2 linked regions of the Synechococcus elongatus PCC 6301 genome follow. The protein of the gene in region 1 interacts with the protein of each later gene in a pairwise test. Links are inferred from orthologs where the notes say so. Each region holds a gene or a part of one and is shown in the gene's direction. Other genes may lie near its edges. The genes, in order: leuS and ligA.

What was found.
Region 2: the proteins of leuS (region 1) and ligA interact in binary tests that used the Escherichia coli proteins (3 or more experiments, as listed by UniProt). The link is inferred for Synechococcus elongatus PCC 6301 from one-to-one orthologs.

The regions. Positions count from the first base shown.
Region 1 is NC_006576.1:2,312,687-2,325,549, forward strand. The notes cover bases 5,779-8,956. They hold leuS (leucine--tRNA ligase), read left to right. Parts: upstream 5,779-6,157; coding sequence 6,158-8,755; downstream 8,756-8,956. Other genes in these bases: SYC_RS11510 (gamma-glutamylcyclotransferase family protein), read right to left, coding at 5,779-6,148. Also shown: SYC_RS11465 (DUF1995 family protein), read right to left, coding at 1-46; SYC_RS11470 (cysteine desulfurase family protein), read right to left, coding at 58-1,218; SYC_RS11475 (hypothetical protein), read right to left, coding at 1,272-1,514; dapF (diaminopimelate epimerase), read right to left, coding at 1,527-2,369; SYC_RS11485 (Hfq-related RNA-binding protein), read left to right, coding at 2,492-2,704; SYC_RS11490 (M23 family metallopeptidase), read left to right, coding at 2,768-3,619; SYC_RS11495 (late competence development ComFB family protein), read left to right, coding at 3,619-4,146; SYC_RS14065 (hypothetical protein), read right to left, coding at 4,209-4,364; SYC_RS11500 (sigma-70 family RNA polymerase sigma factor), read left to right, coding at 4,455-5,111; SYC_RS11505 (anti-sigma factor family protein), read left to right, coding at 5,195-5,695; more of SYC_RS11510, read right to left, coding at 5,696-5,778; SYC_RS11520 (helix-turn-helix domain-containing protein), read left to right, coding at 9,025-9,786; SYC_RS11525 (glycosyltransferase family 4 protein), read right to left, coding at 9,751-10,701; SYC_RS11530 (DMT family transporter), read right to left, coding at 10,891-11,958; signal peptide peptidase SppA, read left to right, coding at 12,073-12,863.
Region 2 is NC_006576.1:1,344,609-1,351,320, forward strand. What follows is about bases 2,305-5,262. They hold ligA (NAD-dependent DNA ligase LigA), read left to right. Parts: upstream 2,305-2,742; coding sequence 2,743-4,782; downstream 4,783-5,262. Other genes in these bases: hoxE (bidirectional hydrogenase complex protein HoxE), read right to left, coding at 2,305-2,618; SYC_RS06550 (FAD-linked oxidase C-terminal domain-containing protein), read left to right, coding at 4,814-5,262. Outside these bases: SYC_RS06530 (competence/damage-inducible protein A), read left to right, coding at 1-507; SYC_RS06535 (NuoF family protein), read right to left, coding at 517-2,121; more of hoxE, read right to left, coding at 2,121-2,304; more of SYC_RS06550, read left to right, coding at 5,263-6,274; SYC_RS06555 (HepT-like ribonuclease domain-containing protein), read right to left, coding at 6,286-6,618; SYC_RS06560 (nucleotidyltransferase family protein), read right to left, coding at 6,608-6,712. UniProt on the Escherichia coli protein: DNA ligase that catalyzes the formation of phosphodiester linkages between 5'-phosphoryl and 3'-hydroxyl groups in double-stranded DNA using NAD as a coenzyme and as the energy source for the reaction.

The DNA.
Region 1 (12,863 bases):
TGGCCTGTTCGACAGCGGTTTCAAGATCGGCGGGAAAAGCCAGCATAAGCAATCCAGTTAGGCCGGAGACAACAACGAGGCTTGGGGCAAGCTGTGGAGCGCCGATCGCAGGGCGATCGCCGCCGCTTCTACCTCAGCCAACTGGGTCGATCGACCCAGGCTGAAACGAATACCTGCCAAGGCTTCTTGGGGACTATACCCCATGGCTAGCAGGACGGGACTGGGCTGGCTGCGGCCACTGTTGCAAGCAGAACCGCCACTGATGCCAAAACCCAGCCGATTCATGGCTCGTACCAGCTGTTGACTGGTCCCAGTTGTGCCACCTCGGGCGATAAAACTGGCATGATGGGGCAGCCGCTGGATGGGGTCACCTGTCAGCCTGAGACGGGGTTCGGTGGCCAGTACCGCAATGAGGCGATCGCGCAGGGATTGGAGGCGCGCCGTCTCGTGGGGGAGTTCGGCGGCGGCAAGCTGGGCGGCTTCACCAAAGGCCGCGATCGCAGCAATCGGTGGCGTTCCCGAGCGCAGGCCACTTTCTTGATTCCCACCCTGCAGGAGGGGCGCTAACTCAACACCTGGCCGAATGTAGAGTGCCCCAACTCCTTGGGGACCGTAGAGTTTATGGCTGGAGAGCGAGAGCAAATCGATCGGCAGCCGCTGCACATCGATCGGTAAACGTCCCGCTACTTGGACCGCGTCGGTGTGGAAGAGGATGCCATGTTCACGAGCGATCGCGGCAAGCTCTGCGATCGGTTGGATCGTTCCGACTTCGCTTTGACCCCAGATCACTGAGATCAGGCGGGTGTCTGGGCGAACCGCACTGGCCAGATCCGCGGGTTGAATGCGGCCGCTACGATCAACCGGCAAGCGCGTTACCTGCCAGCCCCGTTGCTCTAGCCAAGCGGCTGGCCGAGCGATCGCGGAATGTTCGACGGCGGAGATGATCAGATGCCCCGGCCGCGGGTCTGCAAGATAGGGACTGAGAATTGCCCAGTTATCCGATTCCGTACCGCCGGAGCTAAAGGCGATTGCCTCCGGTTCCGCTTGGATCAGGGCCGCGACCTGCTGGCGCGATCGCTCTAGCACGAGGGCTGCGCGATTACCCCACTGGTGCAAGCTAGCTGCATTGCCCCACTGCTCTTGGGCAACGGCCGTGAAACGCTCCAAAACCTCAGGCCGCATCGAGGTCGTGGCGCTGTAGTCCAAGTAGGTTGACATACAGGTTCTGTCCTTACCGTCCTTCGCTGACGGAAATGGAGCCAGTCGGAACGCTAGAAATCGTCGGGACGAATGCCGTCTTCAGGAAACACCCACTGCGGCCCACCATTGCCACTGAGGCGCTCAAGCTGACGCCGCCGCACGGCCTCAGCTGCCATTTCCAGCATTTGATCCAAGGGCGTCTCGCGGATGAAGCGCTCAGCATCCTCCTGAAACGGTCGACCCGGGCATCGATCGCCCAAGACGCATCCCTCAAGACAATCCACGGCACAGTTGACGCTGGCAGGCTCCGACATGATTGGCAGCAATTAGGCAGCTAGTTCCATGCTACCGCTGAACACCTTAACTGCCGGGCCAGTCATAAACAGATGACCGTCTTCTCGCCATTCAATTTGTAGCGGCCCGCCCGGAAGTTCCACCGTCGCTTGGCGATCGCTCCGACCGGTCAGGACAGCCGCGACCAAGGTGGCACAAGCTCCGGTTCCACAGGCTAGGGTTGCGCCAGCCCCTCGCTCCCAGACGCGCATCTTCAGGTAGTCGGGCCGGACAACCTCGACAAACTCAGTATTGGTGCGCTGGGGAAAGACAGGATGATGCTCAAACAGTGGCCCGATCTCCGCTAAGGGAACGGCCGCAACATCCTCGACGAAGGTAATGCAGTGGGGGTTACCCATGCTGACGGTTGTGACCTTCCAAGGGCGATCGCCTACTTCCAAGTCTGCTTCGACGACACGATCGCCAGTACCTGTCAGCGTCGTCGGGATTTCAACTGGTTTGAGGTAAGCCGGCCCCATATCGACAGTGACTAAGCCAGTCTCGGTTAGCGTTGGCACAATCAAGCCAGCACCGGTAGCAATGCGATAGCGGGATTGAGCCCCGCCATCCAGCTCGCTCAAAAATTTGGCCAAACAGCGGATGCCGTTGCCGCACATCTCCGGTTCTGAACCGTCAGAGTTAAAGATCCGCATGACATAGTCGCTGTCGCCGCTGCCGGGCAGCGCAAAAATGACGCCGTCCGCACCGACCCCAAAGTTGCGATCGCAGACCTGCACTGCTTGCTCCGGGGTTAGCCTTGGTTCCCCAGACTCGCGGTTGTCCACCAGGATGAAATCATTGCCAAGACCGTGATATTTCGCGAACTGCAGAGACATAACTGCTGGGGACAAACCACGGTCTCGATCCTACGGCGATCGTGGCCTTGGATTTGCTGCAATCGCTGCAGAGGTGGGGTCAGGGTGCTAAGCTGCGGTCGCTAGCGCTCCCTACAATTTCTGTGGCCTTGCTCGATACCAGCCTGCCCAGTGTTCGACTTCTACAGCAATACATTCGCGAGCAGGTATTTCTAGAAGTCAAACTCAACAGCGGTGATATCTGGCAGGCGCGGCTGCTCTGGCAAGACCCAGACTGCCTCTGCCTCAAAACCCCTCAAGAAGAAACGGTGATCCTGTGGCGAGCGGCGCTCGTGTCGCTGCGACCCCTCCTCTAGAGGCGATCGCCCGACTCAGTCTTCGCGAAATCACTGCTGGCTTACGCGATCGGGAACTCCATCATGCTGCGTCCTCTGCTCCCCTCATTTCTCTCAGTGGTGGCGCTCACACCAGTGATTGTTCAGCCCACCGACGTGCTGACGGCAACCGTGACGCCGCTGGCACCGCGACAGGGCGAAACCCTGCAAGTCAGCATCCAGTCCTCGGCTGAAACGCCGCCTCAAGTGCGCTTTGGCCCCCGCACAATTCCTGTATTTGGGATCGGTGCAGGCCAGTATCGCGCCCTAATTCCGACAACACCTGTTCTGAAAACCGGCGGCTATTTACTAACGGTGCAAGGAGCGACCCAAGCGCGCCGCATCCCGATCGAAGTGGCACGCCGCAGTTTTCCGGTGCAGCGGATCTGGCTGCCGCCTGGTAAGTCCGACTTGGGCACAGACTTCGAGTTCGATCGTGTTGATGCCTTCAAGGCACTGATTACGCCGGAACTATTCTGGACTGGCCCCTTGCGCCGCCCAGCCCCTGGTCGCATCTCCACGGGCTATGGCGTGCGCCGCTACTACAACGGCGTGTTTGCTGAAGACTACTTCCATCGCGGTCTTGACTACGCCGATGCCACCGGAACTCCAGTGCGAGCGCCTGCGGCTGGCCGGATCGCCTTGGTCGGCTACGAGCAACAGGGCTTTGAAGTCCATGGCAACACGATCGGTATTGACCATGGTCAGGGCATTGCCAGCATTCTGATTCACCTCAACCGCATCAACGTTCGCGAAGGCCAGTTTGTCCAGGCCGGCGACGTCATTGGCACCGTAGGCAATACGGGCGCTTTTACGGGCCCGCACCTGCACTGGGGCTTTTATGTGCTGGGTGAATCGGTAGATCCCACACCATGGTTACAGCGAGGACTGAACTGATGACGATCGCCTTAGAACAGTGCGTGGATGAAGCTCTGCGTCTGGGCTTTCTGACGCCAGCCCTCGAAGCCAGCGTCAACCAAGTCTGCGATCAAGCAACGGCGCTGTCGGAACTGCAGCAGTTGGCCTTGCGCCGTTTGATTAGTGCTCTGCGCAGCGGCGAAGTGATCGTGGTGCCTCGGCAGCAGCTATTCAACCTGATGGAAGAGCTGGTTTTCTCAGAAGCGATCGCTCAAGTGAGTGCCTTTGAGTTGCGCGAGGAAGTCACCCTTGATCTGCCTGCGATCGTCGTCCACGCCCTCAATCGCTTGCCGCCGCTTTACGCCACCAGCCTCGATCAGGCTCAAACCCTCCGCCAGCTGGGCCTGCAGCAGTATCAAGCTCTGATTGCAGCACGGGTTAGCGAAGCTATCTCCTTGGGTTTTGGTTTGCGATCGTCGGGGCCAAGTACAGAGGTCGGTCGCGATCGCCAGCCACTACTCCTGCAAGTGGCACCGCTGTTGCAGATGCTGGCTCCCGACGATTAGCCTGCCTGCCTTTTTCCTGTACCGACAACTATCTCACTAGCTCTAACTCCTGTCTGGGTGAGCTAGAACCTCTTGGTTGCCCAGCCCACATCCCAGTGGCACCGCGATCGGCTACTGTTGCCAGTCCAGGGCAGATGCCAAGCGGATTGACTAAGCCGAGCGATCGCGCCTTCCCGTTTAAGGGACTGCCCATAGACTGGCTCTGAGGCATCGCTCAACCCCGCAGCAACATGGCAGGATGACCCCATGACAGGGAACTTTTGCAGCCCAGAGTCGTCAAAAGCTGCAATTGACAGGCGTCTGAGTTCATGACTGCATCTGTTCCCTGTACTTGGTCTAATTCCGAGGCTACAGGTTCTCGCTTGCCCCTCTCCGCTGATCAGCTTCCGCTCGATGAACTGGTGCTGCGCTGCCAAAAACAGCCCAGCGATCGCCTTGCGTTTACGGAGCTGGTGCGGCGCTACCAAAACCACGTGGAGCGCCTGATCTATCACCTAGCGCCCGACTGGGAAGATCGGGCTGATCTGGTGCAGGAAGTCTGGATTCGCGTCTATCGCAATCTCAAAAATCTGCAGGAACCTCGCAGCTTCAAAGGCTGGCTCAGCCGCATTGTCACTAACTTGTTCTACGACGAGCTGCGGCGGCGCAAGCGTCGCCAGCCGGCCCTCTCGCTGGATGCCCCCCGCCTAATCGGCAACGATCAGCTGGATTGGGAACTGCCAACCGAGCAGGCAGGCCCAGACGAGGAGTTGGAAAAACAAGAGTTCTACAACGAATTGCGGCGAGCGATCGCGGGGTTGCCTGAAAGTTTCCGCACCACGATCGTGCTGCGCGAAATCGAAGGCTTGGCCTACGAAGAGATTGCTGCCGCAACGGGGGTTTCTCTCGGGACTGTGAAATCTCGCATCGCCCGCGCCCGCCAGCGTCTCCAAGACCAACTCAGCGGTTATCTAAAACTCTTCTAAGAAGCCCTAAACTTCCTTGTCGTCCTGTTTAGGATAGGAATTAGGGCTAAAAGCTGTGAACGCAAACCCAGAGGTTGACGCCTGTGTCTGAGCAACGATCCTTCGAACGGACCTCAGAGCCATGTTTTGAACTGTTGAGCGCCTATCTCGACAATGCTGTCACGGCTACTGAACGGAAACAGGTTGAGCAGTGGCTCGCAGAAGATGCGGATGCTCAAGCCACCTTTGCCCAACTGCGAAAGCTGCAGCAGGTCTGGTCGCGGCAGCGATCGGCTGTGATCAGTAGCGATCGCAGTGCCGAAGCGATCGCGGCGGCTGTCTTTGCTGATCCCCGAGTCCGTCGTCGCCGCTGGCAACGTTGGGCCATTCCGACTGGTTTGGCGGCGATGGTAGCAGTGGCAGTCGGTAATTCTTTAGTGCCTGAATTCAGTGTTCGTACCGCTACCAATCGCGATCCGGTGATGGCTCCTTATCCTACGGGTGAGCCGCTTTTCTTGGCGCTGGATGAACCGGTGATCGAACTGCCCCGCAATCCCAACAATCGGGTCAAACCGGCTGCATTTCTGCCGGCCAGCCGCCGCTAATCACAGGCTCTGGCCCCAGAGTTCGGCCTGAATTGCTGCGCTCCAGTAGCCATCTGCTACAGCGATTCCCCCCTGACGTGTCACTTCTGCGATTGCCATGCGGTAGAGCCAAGCTTCCCCGAGTGGCTGTTGCTGAAGGTCGTAGACCGGTTCCCAGCAGCGCTGATAAAGATTGAGACTGCGATCGCGATTGGGAGCATAGCCTTCTAGATCATCGAGTCGATCCAAGAGGTCCGGCGATCGCAACTGCAGAAGCACGCCCCGTACCCAACCCTCTTCTTCAGTGAGGGCCGGATAGCCCGCTGGCAGTGCATAGACCCTCCCCGGTACTTGAGCGGGGACGGCTGCAACGAGCCATGGCTCCAGATTGAGCACTTGATAGTAATGCTGACCTGGCTGCAGCGTGCCGTAGACGAAGACCGAGAGCGGTGCTGGAGAGGACTGCTGAGGCATTGTGCGAAAATGCAAAATGGTGCCAATTCACGCTCGCAAGAATACCAAGGAGTTTCGGTGGACAGCCGCTACGATCCCCAGGCAATTGAAACGAAGTGGCAACAGTCCTGGGCCGCTGCGCAGCTCGATCGCACTCCCGAAGCGGACGATCGCCCCAAGTTTTATGCCCTGTCGATGTTCCCCTATCCTTCGGGGAACTTGCACATGGGCCATGTGCGCAACTACACCATCACAGATGCGATCGCGCGGGTCAAACGCCGGCAAGGCTTCCGAGTGCTGCATGCGATGGGTTGGGATGCCTTCGGTCTACCCGCTGAGAATGCAGCGATCGATCGCGGTGTTCAACCCGCCGATTGGACTTATCAGAATGTCGCGCAGATGCGCGAGCAACTGAAGCAGTTGGGATTGTCCTACGACTGGGATCGCGAGGTCACGACTTGCTCGCCGGACTACTACCGCTGGACGCAATGGTTGTTCCTGCAGTTTTTTGAGGCGGGGCTGGCCTATCAGAAGGAAGCCACGGTTAACTGGGACCCGATTGATCAGACTGTGTTGGCGAATGAGCAGGTCGATAGTGAGGGGCGATCGTGGCGATCGGGTGCCAAAGTGGAGCGCCGCCAGCTCAAGCAATGGTTCCTGAAAATCACGGACTACGCCGAGGAGCTGCTGCAAGACCTCGATCAGCTGACTGGCTGGCCGGAGCGCGTGCGCTTGATGCAGGCCAACTGGATTGGGAAGTCCACCGGTGCCTATCTGGAATTTCCGATCGTCAATTCCAGCGATCGCGTCAAAGTCTTTACGACCCGTCCCGATACGGTCTACGGCGTCAGCTACGTGGTGCTGGCGCCGGAACATCCGTTGGTGACACAGGTAACGACGCCAGAACAGCAAACTGCAGTGGCAGCCTTTGCAGCGGAAGTCAGCCAAACCAGCGAACTAGAGCGGACAGCAGAAGATCGCCCCAAACGCGGCGTGCCCACGGGCGGCTTCGTCACTAATCCGTTTACGGGCCAGGCGGTGCCGATCTGGATTGCCGACTACGTTTTGGTTGAGTACGGCACGGGTGCCGTAATGGGTGTTCCTGCCCACGACAGTCGCGACTTTGCCTTCGCCCAGCGGTATGGCCTGCCAGTGCAGCCGGTGATTCAACCGACAGAAGGCGCGATCGCGGAACCTTGGCCGGCTCCCTTCACTGAAGCGGGTGTGATGGTCAACTCCGGCCAGTTCGATGGTCTGTCTTCAACTGAAGCGAAAGCCAAGATCATCGCCTTTGCCGAAGAACAAGGCTGGGGCCAAGCCCATGTGCAATATCGCCTGCGTGATTGGCTGATCTCCCGTCAGCGCTACTGGGGCTGCCCGATTCCGATTGTCCATTGCCCCGACTGCGGCCCTGTGGCAGCAGCCGATCTGCCGGTGCAGCTCCCTGACTCGGTGCAGTTTAGCGGGCGTGGCCCTTCGCCACTAGCGCAACTGGAAGATTGGGTGACGACCACTTGCCCAAGTTGTGGCAAACCAGCGCGGCGCGAAACCGACACGATGGACACCTTCATGTGTTCGTCTTGGTACTACCTTCGCTACAGCGACGCCAGCAATCCAGAAATTGCCTTCACCAAGGACAAGGTCAACGACTGGTTGCCGGTGGATCAGTACGTTGGCGGCATTGAGCATGCAATTCTGCACCTGCTCTACTCGCGCTTCTTCACTAAAGTGCTGCGCGATCGCGGCCTCCTCAGCTTCGATGAGCCATTTAAGCGGCTGCTGACCCAAGGGATGGTGCAGGGGTTGACCTACAAAAATCCCAAGACCGGTAAGTACGTGCCCAGCGATCGCATTAGCGATCCCAGTCAGCCGGTCGATCCTGATACAGGCGATCGCCTCGAAGTTTTCTTCGAGAAAATGTCGAAGTCGAAGTACAACGGCGTCGATCCAGCCCGAGTCCTCGATCGCTATGGCGCCGATACGGCGCGAATGTTCATCCTCTTCAAAGCGCCGCCCGAGAAGGATTTGGAGTGGGATGATGCCGATGTTGAAGGTCAATTCCGCTTCTTAAACCGGGTTTGGCGTCTGGTGCAAACAGCCAGCCAAGTCGAAGCAACGACCGCAGCAGACGATAAGGCCGAAAAGGATCTGCGCCGCGCTGTGCATACGGCGATCCAAGCGTTCACTGAGGATCTGGAAGAAGATTATCAGCTCAATACGGCGATTGCGGAGCTGATGAAGCTGACCAATGCACTTAACGATGCACCCATGCCTGGGAGTCCGGCCTATCTGAAAGGCGTGCAGACATTAGTACTACTGCTGGCACCCTTTGCCCCTCACATTGCCGAGGAACTTTGGCAGCAGCTGGGTGGCGAGCGATCGGTGCACCTTGAAGGCTGGCCCGTCTTGGATGAATCGGCACTCATCGTCGATGAAATTCCTTTGGTGATTCAAATTATGGGTAAAACGCGGGGCACAATCACCGTACCTGCCTCTGCCGACCGCGATCAGCTCCAACAGTTGGCAAAGAATTCTGAGATTGCCCAACGCTGGCTGGACGGTCAAACAATCCGCAAAGTGATCGTTGTTCCAGGCAAGTTGGTCAATTTTGTAATCGCTTCACCCTAAATCAGCACTAAAGAGACAACTATGAGTTCTGGAGTCCTTAGTTGGGCTCCTATCTCTAGGATTTCAACCGAGTGATCCCAGAGTTTAAATGCAGGGTCTCTGGTGTGCCTGGTGTCGTATCATTCTCAAAGCTGGGAAATTTTAAAAGCCACTCTTTCTAAACAAAAGATGATTTCCCTATCTAGTACTTTTTTAGCCCTAAATACTGTCCAACTTGCCTAGAGAGAATTATTATTGAACGGTTGTAAACTCTTCCTGGCCGGTTGTTGATGCCTTCGAGCAATTTCGAGATTGATAGTCAGCAGCGAGCTTTGCGACTTGCTCGCCTCGTTCAACAAATCCGCGCTAACCTAGCAGGCCGCTCGCTGCGCCCTTTCGCAGATATGCTGCCTGCTCCTGAGAACCTCTCGAAGCGTAAGCTATCGCGGTTACTAGGTGTCTCGCCTACCCTGATCAACAAATATGAATCGGGGGAAATTGATCCTTGGGAAATTCGTTGGGGCCTAATGCGAAGGCTAGCGCGGCTGGCTGAACTCTCTCTAGAGCAGCTAGACGCTACTCTGAGTGGGGATGAAACCTTTACCCAGCCAGAACTCGAGCAGCGGTCTGTTCCACCCCATGAGCTGATCAGCTCCATTCGGGGAGCGCTTGATCGCCTTGAAGCTAGCCTTGAGCATGTGCAGGGAGATGAGTCCCGCGAGTATTTGGTGCCTTGGTTTGGGCGTTACCTGCGGACCCTCTTGGCGGATCAGGCGCGGGAATCCCGCAAGACCTTGAGTGAGCTGACCGATGCTCTGATTGCTGCCCTCCCCAGTACCGATGCTGATCGGAGTGCCCTGCTGCGGAAGGTTTTTGAAGGGCAAGCTGAATTGACCGATCGCCAAATTGAGGTTGAATGCGTTGCCTTGGCGGCTGCCCTCAGCGAAGTGATTGAAGTCCCCGTCACGGCTGGGCAATTGCTGGCGCTACTGCCCGATGCCGAAATGCGATCGCAACTAGAAGCCTCGGGCTCGGGACAAGAGGGGGAGTAGCCACGCTTCTAGACGTTGACCCATCGCAGCCAAGGAAAACCGTGCTTCGGCTTGGGCTCGACAGTAAGCGCGATCGAGGCTAGACAGTTGCCCAATTGCGTTGACGAGAGCAGCCTGTTGATCGGGTTCTACCAGCCAGCCACTCTTGCCCTGCTCAATAATTTCCAAGGGTCCGCCGCGGGCATAGGCTATCACTGGTACGCCACAGGCGAGGGCTTCAATGGCGACGTTGCCAAAGGCTTCCACCCATTTTGGGGTCATTAACAGGCCTTGGCAGCGGCCCAAGCCACGTTGCAACTCATCGGTACTGACGAAGCCCTGATAGCTGACGGCCCGATCGCCAAACTGCTGTTGGAGTCGTTGCCAATAGTCGGGTTCAGTCAGGGCACCCCAGACCCGCAACGGGAGGCCAGCCTGTTGAGCGGCTTGAATGGCATCTTCTAGGCCCTTTTCTGGTGCAATCCGTCCTACCCAGCCCAAGACCGGCTCTGGCTCTGGGTTAAACCCATAGGCTGCTAGGTCAAGGGCATTGCCGATACAAAGGCAGCGATCGCCAAAGGGAAAGGTTGCTGCCTGAGCCAGACTGTGGACAGCGATGCTGCCGGGATAGCGATCGAGGCTTGTGGCGATCGCCTGATCCATCACCTCAGATAGGGATCCCATGCTGATCAAATGGGCGACAGGCATCTTGAAAAACGGCGTCAGATATAGCGGTAGCCAGTCGTAGGCGAAGTTGAGGATCAGGTCAAAGTCGGTTTGCTGCTGGTGAGCTCGATCCCAGAGCCGGGCTAAAACACTCTCAGCAGGAATCTCAGCAGGAGTGGCGCGCCCGTGACTTTGAGCCGTGCTTTGCCAAGTCCCAGGCACCGTTTCCAGCGGCAAATCGGGCAGCACCGATCCAGCCGGCGCGAGCACGCTGACTTGGTGCCCCTCGCTGGGGTCAGAGCCTTGGCTAAATTGGGCAGGGTCAGTTCAACACCGCCCCCTCGCCCCGACCCCAAGGGGCCGACGGGGTGTTGATACAAACAGAAAACGGTGGGCAGTCATAGAGACGCCTCCGAGGGATGCTGGCGCGATCGCGGTTAGGAAAAGCTGGGGATGCTGCTACTGGGCTGAGCGATCGGGGACTTCAGGTAGAGCCGGATCGATAACAGCGGGCTGGAGTCGGGTTTTCCAGCCTCGGGCTGTCAACCAATCCCGCTGACTGATCAGCAAAATACTGACCAGGCTAAGGCTGACCCCGACCCATTGGATCATGCCCAGCTTTTCACCCAAGAAGAGATTGCCAAATAACAGTGCAAAGACCGGCGTCAAAAAGGTCAGCGCACTCAGGCTTGTCAAGCTGCCGCTGGCGGCAAAGTAAAAAAATAGCCCGTAGGCGATCGCACTGCCGAAGAGGGTGGCGTAGCTCAAGGCCAGCCAGTCACTGAGGCCGAGTTGCTGCCACTGTTGGCTTTCGAGGCTCCAGCTGCCCAAGACCAAAGGAATAGCCCCAGCGATCATGTGCCAGCCGGTTGCCGCGATTGGGTCGGCCCAGCGCGAGACATAGCGACTGAGGATGGTGCCGACAGCCATGGAAAGCGCTGCCAGCAACATCAGCCAGCGACCGTTGTTGAAGAGGGCGCTCAGCCAGCTTTGATCGGTGGGCCAGAGTTCTGCGATCGCGGGGCCAACCAACTGGACGGGAATATGCAGCCCCTGTAAGAGGCGATCGCCCAGGGCTAATAACCACGTCTCAGGCAACCCCAATAGGCTGATGCCGACAATACCGATCGCTAGCCCCAGCCAGCCCCAAAGGCCAATCCGCTCGCCGAACAGCCAGTAGGCCAGCAGCGCCACGATCAGCGGCTGCGAATCGATCATGACGGAACCAATGCCTGCTCCGGTGCGGGTTAGCCCCTCAGCCAAAAATCCTTGAAAAAGGGTGCCATCCACCAGGCCAAAGAGCCCAATCCAGGCCCAAGCCCGCCAACCCTGGGGTTGGGGCCGTCCCAACCAAGCCGCAGCCAGCAGGACCAGGATGCCAGCCGGCAACAGTCGCACGGTGGCCAAAAAGAGGGGAGTGGTGTGGTCGGTCGTACCTTTCATGGCTACCATGGCCGTTCCCCAAAGGAAAAAGGGCGCCAGCAGAAGCGGAGTTTTGGCAAGCGCAGGCGGCCCAGCAGCAGGCATAGCAATGGCGGAAAGGTCGGCGCTCATTCTAACAAGGCCGCGATCGCCGGTTTCGGCTCCCCTCCTAGCGGGGATTTTCTACAATCAGAAGAATTCAGCATTCTTGGGTTCCCTATGGTTTGGCCATTCCCGCGTCGTGCCCGCAAGCAAATTGCTCGCATCGAAGTGTCGGGAGCGATCGCCGGTGGGACCCGTCAACGGTTGTTGCGATCGCTGAAGACTGTGGCGGAACGGGGCTATCCGGCACTGCTGCTGCGGATTGACAGCCCAGGCGGCACCGTCGGTGACTCCCAGGAAATCTACGAAGCCCTAAAACGACTGCGCAGCCAGCATCAGACCAAAGTTATCGCTAGCTTTGGCAATATTTCGGCATCCGGCGGAGTCTACATCGGCATGGGAGCCGACAAAATCGTCAGCAACCCCGGCACGATCACGGGCAGCATTGGTGTAATTTTGCGCGGTAACAACCTTGAGCGCCTGCTCGATCGGGTTGGCGTCTCCTTCAAGGTGATCAAGTCTGGCCCCTATAAGGACATCCTCTCCTTCGATCGCGAGCTAACTGACAACGAAAAGGAGATTCTGCAAAACTTGATCGACATCAGCTACCAGCAGTTTGTTCAAACCGTGGCTGATGCGCGGCAATTGACCGTAGAAACCGTCAAAAGCTTTGCCGATGGCCGAATTTTTACCGGTGAGCAAGCGCTGAGTTTAGGCTTGATCGATCGCCTTGGCACTGAAGAAGATGCTCGGCGTTGGGCGGCGGAATTGGTGGGACTCGATCCTGAAAAAGCAACCCTCGCTCCGATCGAAGAACCGAAACCTCTCACTCGCCGGTTGCTACCGCTGGGGCAGGTTGGTGCTGGCCTTGACTGGCTGGAATTTGAACTGACGGCCGCTGGCCAACC
Region 2 (6,712 bases), 970 kb from region 1 along the record:
CGAGATTGCTACGGTGCTGACAACGACAGCTTGGCTTCGGTGGTCGGTGCGCTCCTGCACGATCGCGGTCAGACTTTGGCCGTCGCAGAATCCTGTACCGGCGGTGGTTTGGGTCAGTTGATCACGACAATTCCCGGCAGCTCCCAATGGTTTTGGGGCGGTGTGATCGCCTACGACAACCGTGTGAAACAATCGCTCCTCAATGTCTCAGCGGAAACTTTGGCTGAAGCAGGGGCGGTCAGCGCAGTCGTCGCAGAACAGATGGCGATCGGCATCCAGCAGCGCCTAGGGACGACCTGGGGCGTTTCCATCACCGGCATTGCGGGGCCGGATGGTGGCACGGAAACGAAGCCGGTGGGATTGGTCTACATCGGTATTGCAGGCCCAACAGGTTGCTTCGGCGTTGAACGGCGCTGGGGCGCTGAGCGCGGGCGTGACTGGGTCCGGCGCCTGAGTGCGGGTGAAGCACTCGATCAACTGCGGCGATCGCTGCTGAATTTGACCTAAATCGATCGCCTAATGAGTCAGTGCGATCGCCCGTTCTGGAATCAGGCGTGACTCGTACTCCTGACGGAACCAGCGCAGCGTACTAAGAATTGGGTTGGGAGCAGACATTCCCAAGCCACAGAGACTGGTGTCTTTGACCAAATAGCAAAGGTCTTCGAGCTGTTGGAGATCGATCGCGGTGCCTTGACCGCTAGATAACTTCCCGAGGAGCTCATGCAGTTGCACTGTGCCTGCCCGACAGGGAATGCATTTGCCACAGCTTTCGGAGCGGCAAAATTCCATGTAGAAGCGGGCGATCGCCACCATATCGGTGTTCTCGTCCATGACTACCATGCCGCCGGAACCCATCATTGATCCCAGTTGTATGAGTGAGTCGTAGTCGACCGGTGTATCCAATTGCGCTAAAGGAATGCAGCCGCCGGAAGGCCCGCCGGTTTGCACCGCTTTCACAGGGCTTTCGGGAATACCCATGCCATCGACGATCGATCGCAGCGGAATGCCCATCGGCACTTCAATCAGGCCGTTGTTGCGCAGCTTACCAGTCAATGCAAAAACTTTCGTCCCCTTGCTGGTCGGCGTGCCGATCGCCGCAAACCAGTCAGCGCTTTGCTCCACAATCGGGGCAATATTGGCAAAGGTTTCGACGTTATTGATCAGCGTTGGATGACCCCAGAGGCCCGACTCTGCCGGATAAGGCGGACGCACCCGAGGCACACCGCGCTCCCCTTGAATTGAGTGAATCAGCGCCGTTTCTTCGCCGCAGACAAAGGCACCCGCACCGATCCGCACCTCGAGATCAAAGCTGAAGCGGCTATCCAAGACACTGTTGCCCAGCAGCCCACGGCGGCGGGCTTGGCGAATGGCTTGATTGAGTCGTGCGATCGCTAGTGGATATTCCGCCCGCACGTAAAGGTAGCCAAAGTTCGCACCCACCGCATAGGCCGCGATCGCCATGCCCTCGATGACTTGATGGGGGTCGCTCTCTAGGACGCTGCGATCCATAAAAGCGCCGGGGTCGCCCTCATCGCCGTTGCAAACCACAAACTTGCGATCGCTGGGCATTTTGGCGACGGTCGCCCATTTCAAGCCGGTGGGATAGCCGCCACCGCCGCGCCCGCGCAGCCCACTAAGGCGAATAATCTCGGCGACTTCTGTTGGTGTTAAGTCAAAGATGGTGTGCATCAAAGCCCGATAGCCGCCCGCTGCCAGATAGCTTTCGAGGCGATCGGGATTGATCAAGCCGCTGTGGCGATTGACGATTTTCAGTTGTTGGCTAAAGAAGGGCTGAGCCTGATCAACTTCGGGTAGATCCATCGCTGCACCTTGAGCCGCCGCAACGAGATCCGCTGCCTGATCAGGACGGATGTCACTGTAGAGGCGATCGCTGGGATCACACTGCACCAGTGGCCCCGCACCACAGAGTCCCAAGCAACCGACGCTGACAGCCTCGCAGCGATCGCCCAAATTTTGATCGGCGATCGTCTGCTGTACTGCTTTAAAAACGGCCTCAGCACCGTTGGCACGACAACCCGTGGCTGTACAACAGCGCAGACGAATCGGCTTCTGGCAAGTCAGTTCCTCGTTAGCCAAACGCCCCAAATCTTCCCAATCCATCAGTGCGCCTCCTGCTGCCAAGCTTGGACTTGTTGCCAGACCGCTTCAGATTCTTGGCGGCCTTGAATATCACCGTCATAGACCACGACGGGGGCAATTCCGCAGGCACCCACACAGCGCACGGTTCCGAGGGAAACCGATCCATCATTGGTGGTTTCGCCTTCGCGAATGCCTAGCTCCGCTATTAGGCAGTCGAGAATGGCTTGCGACCCTTTGACATAGCAGGCCGTGCCTAGGCAGACATGGCAGCGGTGGCGACCGGAAGGATTGAGCTGGAACAGGTGATAGAAGCTAGCCACGCCGTAGACCTTGCTGCGGGGTAAGGCGAGTTGCTCAGCTACCCATTGCAGGAGCTCGCGATCGAGATAACCGTAGAGCGACTGGGCTTCATGCAGAATTTCAATCAGGGCATCTGCTTGGGCCGCTTGCCGCTTGATAGCTAGCTCTAGGCGACGACGACGAGGATCGACACTGGGTGTCGTTTCAGAAGTAGCCATAGTCTGAACTCAGCGCCCTTCTCTCTGTGCTTAGCCTTGCGATCGCGGATTTGAGCCAGCCTTTAGAGATTTCCCCGTTTTCAAGGGGGACGAGATACTGAACGAGGGACAACGACAGCACGCCATGACCGCTTCTCAGACGGGCCCGACCACCACCGCGATCGCCCAGCGCGCCAGCGAATTGCGACAGCTGTTGCAGCAGGCCAGCTATGCCTACTACGTCCTCGATCAGCCGGTGATGGAAGATGCGGTCTACGATCGCCTCTATCGGGAGTTGCAAGATCTAGAGCAGCAACACCCCAGCCTGATTACGCCCGACAGCCCCACGCAGCGCGTGGGTGAGCAACCGGCAACTGGTTTCGAGAGTGTCCAGCATCGGATTCCGCTCTACAGTCTCGAAAATGCTTTTGATGCTGAAGAGTTACGGTCTTGGGATCAGCGCTGGCGTAAACTCGCGCCCGATGTTCCGGCTGATGCAGGCTACGTCTGTGAACTGAAAATTGATGGAGCCGCGATCGCTCTCAGCTACGAAAACGGTCTGCTGGTGCGGGGTGCAACTCGGGGCGACGGCACCCGTGGCGAAGAAATCACAGCGAATCTACGCACGATTAAAAGCATTCCACTGCGGCTCCAAACCGACCAACCGCCCGAGTGGTTAGAAGTGCGGGGCGAAGCTTTTCTGTCTCTGACTCGCTTTAAGCAACTCAACACCGAACGGGAGAAGCATGGTGAGGCTCTTTTTGCCAACCCGCGTAACGCCGCCGCCGGAACCTTACGCCAACTGGATCCTCGCATTGTCGCCGAACGTCAGCTCGACTTTTTTGCCTACTCGATTCAAGGGCCTAATGACTGGGCAAACCTTGACCAAGCCGCCAGCCTCGATTGTCTTCAGAGTCTGGGCTTTCGAGTCGAACCGCACCGCCAAACCTGCCCAACGCTAGCAGAAGTGGAGCAGTACTTCAGCGATTGGGATGCCCGCCGCCGCGACCTGCCCTATCTCACCGATGGCGTGGTTGTGAAACTGCAATCACGCCGCCTGCAAGACGAGCTGGGCTTCACCCAGAAATTTCCACGCTGGGCGATCGCCCTCAAATATCCAGCCGACGAAGCGCCGACCCAACTGCAGCACGTCACTGTCCAAGTTGGGCGAACGGGAGCACTGACGCCTGTGGCTGAATTTTCTCCCGTTGCATTGGCGGGAACCACCGTCAGCCGCGCCACCCTCCACAACGCCGATCGCTTGCGGGAACTCGACTTACACATTGGCGACACGATCGTGGTGCGCAAGGCGGGCGAAATCATTCCCGAAGTCGTGCGCGTCCTCACTGACCTGCGGCCGGCCGATGCTAAACCTGTCGTGCTGCCGGAGAAGTGTCCTGAATGTGGCCAGCCGGTGCAACGGCCTGAAGAAGAAGCCGTCACCCGCTGCGTTAACTCAACCTGTCCTGCGATCGTGCGGGGGGCACTGACCCATTGGGCCAGCCGGGATGCCCTCGACATCGAAGGTCTAGGCGAAAAGCTCGTCGATCAACTGGTCAGCAAAGGACTCGTCAACGCGATCGCCGACCTCTATCGACTGGATGCTCCGCTCCTCGCCAGTCTGGAGCGCTTTGGTGAAAAGTCGGCACAGAATTTGGTTCAGGCGATCGCAAAGTCACGCCAGCAACCTTGGTCGCGAGTGCTCTACGGTCTCGGGATTCGTCATGTGGGATCCGTCAACGCCAAAAATCTGGCAGCCACTTTCACCTCAGCTGAGGCTCTCGCGCAAGCAACACCGGACGAACTGGCCGCTGTCTATGGCATTGGCAGCGAAATCGCCGACGCGGTTCACCAGTGGTTCACCGTTGCCACGAATCAAAATCTGATTGCAGCGCTAGAGCAAGCTGGGCTGCAACTACATGGGGAAGCAGCGAGCCCGCGATCGCAAGCTTTGGCCGGTCAAACCTTTGTCCTGACTGGCACGCTGCCGACCCTGAGCCGAAACGAAGCCAAAGCCTTGATTGAAGCGGCGGGCGGCAAAGTCTCGGGCTCCGTCAGCAAGAAAACCAGCTATGTTGTCGCCGGCGAAGAAGCGGGAAGCAAGCTGGAAAAAGCGATCGCCCTCAACATTCCCCAACTCAACGAAACACAACTGCTGGACTTGCTTGCCCAAGCAGAGGGGTAGCATAGGCAACAGTTCGTCTGTGTCCCAGCCCATGACCGCCGTTGCTGCCCCCAATTGGACTGCGATCGCCCAAGCTTTTCGGGAAGTCCTGGGTCGAGAGCAAGTCGTTGAGCGGCGCGAAGAATTACTGGTTTATGAATGTGATGGACTGACCAATCATCGCCAAATTCCACCGCTTGTTGTTCTGCCACGTAGCACCGAAGAAGTTGCCGCTGCTGTCCGTCTTTGCAATCAGTTTGATCTCTCATTCGTGGCGCGGGGCGCAGGGACTGGCCTCTCAGGTGGTGCACTACCGGTTGAAGATTCGGTGCTGATTGTCACTGCACGGATGCGTCAGATTTTAGAGATTGACTACGACAACCTGCGCGTTCGCGTTCAACCCGGTGTGATCAATAGCTGGGTGACGCAGGCAACGACGGGGGCTGGTTTTTTCTATGCACCTGATCCCTCCAGCCAAAGCGTTTGCTCCATTGGCGGCAATGTCGCTGAAAATTCTGGCGGAGTACATTGCCTCAAGCACGGTGTCACCAATAACCACGTCCTAGGGCTGACACTGGTGCTGCCGGATGCCTCCGTGATTCAAGTCGGCGGCGCGATCGCAGATCTACCCGGCTACGACCTCTGCGGCATTTTTGTCGGTTCAGAGGGCACGCTCGGAATCGCCACCGAAGTGACGCTACGACTACAACCACTCCCGCAATCCGTTCAGGTACTGCTTGCCGATTTCAGCAGCATTGAAGCAGCCGGGGCTGCTGTCTCGGGCATCATCGCAGCGGGAATTTTGCCGGCGGGTTTAGAGCTGATGGATAACTTCAGCATCAATGCCGTTGAAGATGTGGTGAAAAGTGATTGTTATCCCCGCGATGCGGCTGCCATTCTGCTAGCAGAGTTAGATGGTCGCGCTTCGGAAGTTGCGCAGCAAATTCGCGATGTGGAAGCAGTTTGCCGACAACATGGAGCCCGATCGATCGCGATCGCAACGGATGCTGAAGATCGGCTACGACTTTGGAAAGGACGTAAGGCTGCATTCGCTGCTGTCGGACGGATTAGCCCGAGTTACTACGTGCAAGACGGTGTAATTCCGCGATCGACACTGCCCTTTGTTCTGCATGAAATTGAGCAGTTAGGCCAAAAACATGGCTACCGTGTCGCCAACGTTTTCCATGCAGGTGATGGTAATTTACATCCGCTAATTCTCTACGATCGCAATGATCCAGGTGCTTTAGAGCGTGTTGAAGCCCTTGGGGGTGAAATCCTCAAGCTCTGTGTCAACGTTGGCGGCAGTATCTCGGGTGAGCATGGCATTGGTGCCGATAAGCGCTGCTATATGCCCGCCATGTTCAGCTCCGAAGATCTTGAAACGATGCAATGGCTACGTCATGCCTTCGATCCGCTGGAACGCGCCAATCCCACTAAGGTTTTCCCAACTCCCCGCACTTGTGGTGAACGAGGATCAGTTAATAGTATTCCAGTCGGAGTTGAGCTTTATTAAGAGCTGGAATTTCAGTCACGGTAGTCCATCACAATCAATGCCAAAAGCTGGGGAATATTAGACTTCACAACCTCCCAGATCAAAGCAAGATCAACTTGATTATAGTCATGAATTAGCTTGTCGCGCATCCCAGCTATCTGTTTCCAAGGAGTTTCAGGATTACTCTCCCGAAACTCGCGGGAGAGCCGCTTCACGACTTCTCCGATCACAGTGAGTTCATATAAAGTAGCGAGATGAGTACGCTTATCTGCTAAAAATTCAGCTTGATCCATATCTTGAGTTAATTCAAGAATGGTTTGACAGGCATTAGCAATATCTAACAAGTAAGCTTGATCACGACTCATAAATAACTTGAGCTGTGCTCAAGATAGCTTCTCGACGAATCCAGTTCAAACTATTCTCAATCGCTTTCTTAGTGGTCAAGTCAACTTTGCGATG